2 regions of the Tenacibaculum sp. SZ-18 genome follow, and region 1 is predicted to be linked to the other one. Evidence: riboswitches for the same ligand, from Rfam matches in the RefSeq annotation. Region 1 holds a riboswitch; the other holds the start of a gene.

What was found. A riboswitch is a leader RNA that binds a small molecule or an ion and turns the genes downstream of it on or off. The one in region 1 is predicted to bind cobalamin.
Region 2: linked by a shared signal. The riboswitch ahead of BTO06_RS08605 (TonB-dependent receptor plug domain-containing protein) and the one ahead of BTO06_RS10155 ((2Fe-2S) ferredoxin domain-containing protein) in region 1 are both predicted to bind cobalamin.

Annotation. Positions count from the first base shown of each region.
Region 1 is NZ_CP019335.1:2,288,218-2,292,655, reverse strand. It holds gene cobA (uroporphyrinogen-III C-methyltransferase) at 1-686, opposite strand, end outside; gene BTO06_RS10160 (NAD(P)-binding domain-containing protein) at 687-1,505, opposite strand; gene BTO06_RS10155 ((2Fe-2S) ferredoxin domain-containing protein) at 1,495-2,334, opposite strand; cobalamin riboswitch at 2,540-2,733, opposite strand; gene BTO06_RS10150 (AAA family ATPase) at 2,742-3,266, opposite strand; gene cbiB (adenosylcobinamide-phosphate synthase CbiB) at 3,270-4,199, opposite strand; gene BTO06_RS10140 (pyridoxal phosphate-dependent aminotransferase) at 4,187-4,438, opposite strand, start outside.
Region 2 is NZ_CP019335.1:1,899,107-1,903,544, forward strand. It holds gene BTO06_RS08605 (TonB-dependent receptor plug domain-containing protein) at 1-1,726, opposite strand, end outside; cobalamin riboswitch at 1,776-1,969, opposite strand; gene BTO06_RS08610 (ABC transporter substrate-binding protein) at 1,973-2,917, opposite strand; gene BTO06_RS08615 (bifunctional adenosylcobinamide kinase/adenosylcobinamide-phosphate guanylyltransferase) at 3,018-3,521, shown strand; gene cobT (nicotinate-nucleotide--dimethylbenzimidazole phosphoribosyltransferase) at 3,530-4,438, shown strand, end outside.

The DNA.
Region 1 (4,438 bases):
GGCATTGGAATAGCACTATCGGCTATTTTGCTTTCTATATTAGCCAAAGTACCTGTAATAATTTGTTGATTTTCTCTTGATACGTTTGAAATAGCGTTTACTGGAATCGTCTCATCTTTACAAACTTCTAAAAGTTTTGGAATAATTCTATGTAAACTTTTTAATCCCATATAAATAGAAATCGTATTTCCTGCTTTTAGCATATGTGCAATTCCGTTGAGTTGTTCAAAAGAATAATCAGCAGTATGAGCAGTACAAATGAGCATTGCATTTGAATGATTTCGTTCTGTTATAGGGATATTTAATGTGTTTGCAGCTGCAATTGAAGCGGTAATTCCAGGAACTACTTCAAACGGTAATTCATGTTTTACTAAGTATCGAGCTTCTTCAGCAGCTCTCCCATAAATATAAGGATCGCCTGATTTTAATCGTATTACTTTTTTGCCCTTTAAATAATATTCGTGTAACAATTGATTAATACGATCTTGTCTACTAATTTGATCTGATTGATCTCCAAATTTTCGACCTACATATATTTTCTCAGCAGCAATATTTAAATCTAAAATATTTGAAGAAACTAAGTTGTCATGTAAAATAACATCAGCATTTTTAATCAGTTTATAAGCTTTTACTGTTAGTAATTCTGGGTCTCCAGGACCTGCACCTATAATAGTTATCTTCTGCATTTACGAAACAAGAATTAAAGGATCTGGATATTTATAGTTATACTTTAGTAACATTTTACTTTTCGTGTTTGATATCTTTTTAAACTCAATACGGTCAAAAGCTTTAAATTCAGGAGGAATTAATCCCTCTTTTTCAGCAGCCAAAGTATAAAAAGTTTCTCGTAACGGATGCTCATCAGCACAACCATTAATTATAGTTCCCCAAGCATTTTCAGAAATAATAGCATTGATTAATCCGATACAATCATCTTGATGGATTACATTGATCGGAGCTTTACCATTTGCAACTTCTTTTTTCTTTGCTAAAAAACGTCCTGGGACTCTATCATAACCAATCAATCCAGCTAAACGAAGAATGGTAAGATTATTTCTCACATGTGCTTGTAAAAGTTGTTCAACAGCTAAAACTGCTTTCCCTGATTCTTTTTCAGGTTTGTTTTCTATGGTTTCAGTAACCCAATCGTTTGTGTTTTGGTATACAGAAGTAGAACTAACAAAAATTACTTTTTGTTCTGGTTTTATATATGGTAATATTTCTTTTATTTGTTCTTGGTACACATTGAAAATATTAGGAATACGTTTAGGGGGAAAATTGATGATAACTACTTCACTGTCTGAAAAGAATTCAGTCACTAAAGTTTTCTCATAGGATTCACCTAACTTAAACACGAAAGGAATAATATTACGTTCCTTAAGTGTTTCTTCTTTTGAATGTGATGTTGTTGAGCCTTTTACTCTATAATCTCTATCCATTAAATATTCAGCTAGAGGCAAACCAAGCCATCCACATCCTAATATGCTAATTTGTTTATTGTTCAACAGGTAAAACTATTTTAGGTTTTTTACTATCCATACTTAGGTAAATACTAAGAATATATTCCCAAAGTGTATTATTATTTTTTGGAATTCCCAATGATACTAAAAATTTTCCTTTCCTATTCTTTAAACGAATATGAGCAATGTAATCAGTGTCTTCTTGCTTCCAGATAACTTCTGCAACACCAACTTTTCTATCTTTAATTTCTTGAGTAACATCATTTTCCATTACTTTAGTAATCGGACCAATGGCTAATATTAAATATGTTTCTGGTCCTTCTACAACAATATCAAAATCGTCGGTATAAGTAACCTGATGCGATTGTGTGATTATTTTCTGATTTTCATTTGGAAAATTTACTTGAATATTAGATGGTGTTTCAAAAAGTTTTTTAAATAGTGGGTATAGAAATTGATCTGAAGCGGGAGAACGAGCTACTAATGCATTTCCATAATCTTTATCATCTTTCTCCTTAAAAACAATTGGTTTGACAGTTCTTTCATTTTCTGAATCCATTACTTCATCTCCATCTTTATACAAAAGATATGAATCGATATGTTTATTTTCATTGATATGAGTATCGATAATTTCAACAGCTTTTTCTGGAGTTACGTTTTTATACCAGTAATTTCCAGGTTGTACGATCCAAGTTGGAGCGTCTTCACAACGACCATTACATCGAGTTCTAATACTGTGAGTTTTATCCCAAAGTCCTCCATTTCTTAGATGTGCTCTGGCTTCACGAACAGCCATTTCACTTTTCGCTTTTTTACACGAACCACCATCACAAAATAAGAAAGTAGTTGTAGCTTTTGATACATCTTTACCCATATTTTATTCAATTTTTTGATTTTGACAATATGAGAATATGTTGTTTTTAGTATAATTATCAGTCTTTCGATTTTGAGATGATAAAAATACACTGCGCAATACTAATCTTTTCATTATTAAAAAAGAATTTTAGGCAGGTAATTTGTAGAAAACGCTACGTAATGTGTAGTTTATAATTTTCCAACTCTTTACCCGAGAGTTATTGATTATTTAATGAATTTTGGCAGGTCTCCTGACTCAGTTCTAAAAACATCGCCTTCCCACCTAATTGGTTTATTAAGCAGTGGCATCTTGATCTTTTTTTAAACGAACTTTACAGTTGCGGGAACAGTTTTGGATTTACACCAAATTCCCTTTTAATTTTTATTTTCATAAAAAACCTTAATCCAGTGTAAAAATAATGCTTTTTAATTTAACAAAGTGTTAATAAATTCTACACGTTTTTCAACTGTTGTTTTTGGTATTTCTAAAATTTTAAATCCTAAACTAATGTAAGTTTTTAACAATAACTGTTCTAATTCTTTTGCTTCTCCAAAAGTCTGTAATCTTTGTTCGTCTTGAGTATATATTTCCTTCCAAAGTGGACAGAATAAGACTGTTTTATGATAAAATTTGTGATAATTAAAATCTAAAAAGTCATCAGAAACAGGTTGTTTTTTTAATAATAAATAGGCAATGTTATCAGCCAAACCTCGATCTACAAAAGCATGTTTAAAAATAGGTGTACTCAATTCTTTAATAGTTTGTTGGTAAACAAGATTTGTAAAACCAAAAACATCTTCCCAAGGAGTTTTATTACTGTTTTTTTTCTGTTCAGAAATTATAATTTTTCGAGATACTTCCTCAAAAACAGTGTGATCGTTTTTCTGTAACCTATTAATAAGTGTCGTCTTACCAGTGCTTGGTGCTCCTGTAATAATGTATCTTTTCATATATCACCAACAAAGGTAGCAAAAGACCCCAGTTATACTAATAAAGAAAAAAGTAGTAAATTGATTTATTCTTGATACTGTATAAAAATCGTTATCCTCAATTTTACGATCATATATTCCTATAAATGGTTTTTGTACAAGTCTACCGTGATAATAATTTGGACCTCCAAATTTGGATTTTATAATATAGGCTAATGCTGCTTCAGGATATCCTGCATTTGGACTTGTATGCTTTTTCCCTTCTTTAAAAACACTAAGTGTATATTTCATTTTTCCTGAAATAAAGAGCATAATTATCGCTGTTATTCTTGATGGAATATAATTAAAGACATCATCCAGTTTCGCAGCAAATTTTCCAAAGTAAAAATAACGTTCATTTTTATAACCTATCATGGAGTCTAAGGTATTAACCATTTTATACAACATAGCGCCAGGGACTCCAAGTATTATATAAAAAAATAGAGGAGCAATTACACCATCACTTAAGTTTTCGGATAAAGTTTCAAAAACAGCTTTTTTAATTTGTTGTTCATTCAATTGAGAAGTATCTCTTCCTACAATCCACGACAACCTTTTTCTCCCTTGTGTAATTCCTTTAGCTAATTCATCAAAAACAGCTTTTCCTTCTTCAATCAAACTCTTATTAGCAATGGCATAGAATAAAAATATACTATGAACTATTATATATACAATAGGATACGGTTTTAATAGAAATTCTATAAGGTAAAATGAAAGAAATGTACCTGAAGTAAGTATTAAAGTTAATAACATACCTTTTGAAAATCGAGATTGACCTTGGTTCAATTTTCGTTCTCCAAATGCAATTAAATTTCCAAATAAACGAATGGGATGTGGTAACCATCTAGGATCACCTAAAATTAAATCTAATATATAAGCAATAATTAAAGGAATTAAAAACATTAACTGTTCCATGAGCATAAAGCTTTAATTAATAAGGTGTTTTTTTCCGGAGTTTGACTGGCAATTCTTATATAGTGCTCATCTAAAGACCTAAAGTTTGAAGCGTTTCGTATCAATAGTTGATGACAATTGATTAGATATGATTTTAATTCTGAAGCTTTTGGTTGAGATAAACGAATTAAAAAATAGCTTGTATTTGTAGGAATTACTTCAAAGTCATCCAGTTTGTCTATCTCATTTTGTAATATTTT
Region 2 (4,438 bases), 390 kb from region 1:
CAGGACGTTCTCCTACATTTCTATAAACAACTGAAACGAATGTATTCTTTAATGGCTTCACCTCTAAGTTACCAACAAACTTATGTGTAGGAATGTAATCGACATCTATATTCTTATCAGTATATGTATATCCTAAATTGATTCTTAACATGTCAATTGGCTTTGCATCTAACGACACTTCAACACCATTAACATCAATTGTTTCTGTTGAATTCTGATATACTCCAAAAGGTGCAGTTGTAATACTTTGGTACACAATGGCATCATCTTGTGTTCTATCAAAATAAACAGCCTCGAAAGTATACTTTTTATCAAAGTTTAATTCTAGCCCAGCTTCAATGGTTTTACTAGTTTCTGGATCTAAATCTACGTTTCCGTAAATTGAAAATAATTGAAATGTACTAGGAGCAATAAATGCAGAACTATAAGAAGCTAATGCCTTTAATGATAAATCTTTATCTCTTAAAATATTATAAGAAGTGTTTAAATCATAAACAAAATTACTTCCATATTCACTATGAATATTTAATCGACCTCCAACATTTATGTTTAATCCGTATTCAGAAGTATACACAAAAGATGCGTAAGGGTCTATAGTATTGAAATTAGCAACATCTTCACTAATATTACTAAATGGCGTAACTGTATTATTTGAATGCTCTTGATAATTTAAACCTGTAATAACTTGAAATAAATTATTGATGCTATATCTGTTTACTAAATCTATATTATAACTTTTCCCTTTGTACTCACTTTTATCTATTGTACTAGAGAATGAACTGAAAATATCGATATTTCTATTTGACTCGTTATAAGAAGCCAATAAATATACTTCTCCTGAATTGTATTTATAACTTGGCTTTACTCCTATTCTCAATTGCTCAGTTGTTCCAACATTTATTGCATCATCCGCGAAAGCACCTGCATCGAAATCATAATCGAACTCATCATAATTTAAAAATGCCTCAGTAGTAAATGAATCGCTAAAATTATATCCTAATTTTAAAACTCCATTTTTACTGTAATAATCATCACTTTCGAAAGCAGTATTTGTTTCATTTTTAGCCGCCGATAATCCTTCTACACTTCTTAAACCGAAAGAAGTTAAAAAGTTTAATTTACCAACAGTTCCATTAACGTTTACATTTTGTTGTAATTCAGAAAATATATCATTGGTAACATTTGCATCGTTATTTGTTCCAAAACTGGTTTCGAAACTTCCTTTAATTTTACTTTTTGATGATTTCTTTAATGTAATATTGACTACACCTGTTGCTGCTCCAGAACCATATAAAGTTGAAGAAGCTCCCTTTAAGATTTCTATACTTTCAATTTGATCTAACGATAACAAACGTAAATCGTACTCTTGACTAATTCCCGTAGGATCTGAAACTGGTACTCCATCAATTAATACTAAAACTTGACGACCTCTACCTCCACGAATATAAGTTGATCTAATTTCAGTTGCATTTGCATTTGCTCCTCTAATTTCGACACCAACAATATTATTTAAAAGATCTAATACAGTTTTACCCCGATTGTTTTTAATCTCTTCCTGAGTAATTTTTTGAATTACTTTGGCAGTGTTTTCTTTTTTAATTTTAAACTTCGTAGCGGTAACTACTACTTCATCCAACTCCTCGCTTTTTTCTGTTTCTTGTGCATGCGAGTTAACTTTCGTAAATAGGCACGCCAATGCGCCTAATACTACAAATTGTTTTTTCATTTTGTTAATTTGATTAAAAATGATTAACATCCCCTTTTCCCGAAGGCTTGTTATCAAAAAATTGTTGGCAGGTCTCCTGGCTCGCGTCTTGTAACTCACCTTCCCGCTTTTCGCAGTGGTAAAAAGTAATTAGTTACAAGCTTTATAGCTTACAGTTGCGGGTACAGCTTCGGTTTTTAACCGAATTCCCTTTTAATTTATCCCAATAAAAACTAGAATAAAACCAAAATCTAGAGCAAATGTATATCATAATTGTAAATTACTAGCTAATAAATCATGATAATTTGCGAATTTAACATTCAAATCTTCAGAAAGTGTATAGTGTTCTGGATGAATCATAGCTGCTAAACATTCAATTCCATCTACTAAAGTTCTTGCAGAAGATTGGGTAAACATAGCAAAATCGGCGATATAAACCTGTTTATTTTTAATAGCTCGTAAATTGTTCCAATTGGGTTTATCTATCAGAAATTGCATGTCTTCCATAGTTCGATTAATTCCATAACCACACGGAGCAATAATCAAAACTTCGGGATCATACTTTACTATTTTATCCCAAGAAATAACTATGCTATCTCCAGAAGGATGTGCTAATAAATCAATACCTCCTGCATATCCAATTTGATGAGGAATCCAATGACCGCAATTAAACAAAGGATTAATCCATTCAATCAGCAGGATATTTTTCGATTGAATTTTGTGCGCTCTTTGAACATCTACAATATCGGCAATTCTGTTCTTTAGTTTTGCAACGTAATTTATACCGATATTTTCCTGATTCATTGCTTTTGCCACAGTTAGTGCATTATCAAAAACATCTTCTAACGAATTTGGGGTTATTGAGATCAATTCAGGAACTTTTGGCAATTTATAAGCAGATCTCGCAACTGATTCTGTATCTATTTGACAAACATCACAAACATCTTGCGTAAAAATTAAATCTGGAGCTATAGACTCTAAAACTGGCTCGTCCACATAATATAAAGTCCCGCCTTCTGCCTTTGTCTTTGAAAAAATAGTGTTGATTTCTTCACTCATTAAATTTTGTCCTTCTAATTTATACTTCACCACCACTTCTTTTTCATTCAGAGCAATCTTAGGGCATTCAAAAGTTATTCCTTGTAAATGATCTTGTAATCCCATATCATATATCATTTGCGTTACCGCAGGCATAAAAGAAGATACTTTCATAAAATCAAATTTAACACTACAAAAATACGAGATCTAAAGTAAAATTTTCTTTTTGTAAAAAATCTTTCTAATCTTTGTTGTAAATAAATTTTTCTTTAAAATGATCTATTATATTACTGGTGGTGAACGTTCAGGTAAAAGTAATTATGCACAACAATTAGCTGAATCTCTATCAGATACACCTTACTATTTGGCAACTTCTAGAATTTGGGACGAAGATTTTAAAACAAGAGTTAAAAGACATGTTACGGATAGAGATGAACGTTGGACAACTATTGAAGAAGAGAAGCTGATTAGCCAGGTAATTCCTGATAATGGAACCGTTGTGATTGACTGTGTAACTCTATGGCTAACAAACTTTTTCATGGATACGAACAATAATATTGAAGAATGCCTTATTCAAGCAAAGAAAGAAATATCTCAATTATCTAAGTTAAATGCAACCATTATAATCATATCTAATGAAATAGGAATGGGATTACACGCTCAAACCGAATCTGGTAGAAAGTTTACTGAACTTCAAGGCTGGATAAATCAATTTATAGCTAAAACAGCTGATAAAGCAATTTTTATGGTCTCAGGATTGCCTTTAACTTTAAAATAAACCACTACATGATTCAACCTGTATCAACCGAATTAATTAAAGAACTCCAAGAAAAAATTGATTTCAAAACTAAACCAATTGGTTCTTTAGGAACTTTAGAAACTATTGCTAAACAAATTGGTTCTATCCAAAATACACTATCTCCATCACTATCAAAGCCAACAATTCTAGTTTTTGCTGGAGATCATGGAATTGTACAAGACCAACCTGTAAGTCCTTATCCACAAGAAGTGACTCAACAAATGATTTTCAACTTTTTACAAGGCGGCGCAGCCATTAATATTTTTTGTAATCAGAATAATATCGATTTGAAAATTGTTGATGCTGGTGTTAATGCTGATTTTGATGGACATACTGCACTGTTAAATTATAAAGTAGCAAAAGGTACTTTTAATTACAGTAAAAAACCTGCCATGACGAAATTACAGTTAGAAGAAGCGTTAAACAAAGGGAAAACCATTGTAACCGATTTATATAAAAATGGCTCTAACATTGTAGGTTTTGGTGAAATGGGAATTGGTAATACATCCTCTGCCTCCTTATTATTAAGTTATTTCACAAATACACCTATTGAGAATTGTGTTGGTAAAGGAACAGGATTGGATGATAAAGGAGTAAACAAAAAAGGAGAAATTCTTCGTAATGTTTACGATTTACATACTCCAAATATTAAATGTTCAGAGGATGCTTTACAACATTTTGGAGGATTTGAAATTGTAATGATGTGTGGTGCAATGCTTCAGGCTGCTTCATTAAATATGACTATTCTAGTGGACGGATTTATTGTGACTTCTGCTTTGTTAGCTGCTTATTATATTGATAAGAACATTCTTGATTACTGCATTTTTTCGCATACATCAGGCGAACAAGGACACAAAATAATGTTAGATCATTTAAAGGTTTCTCCATTATTAAAT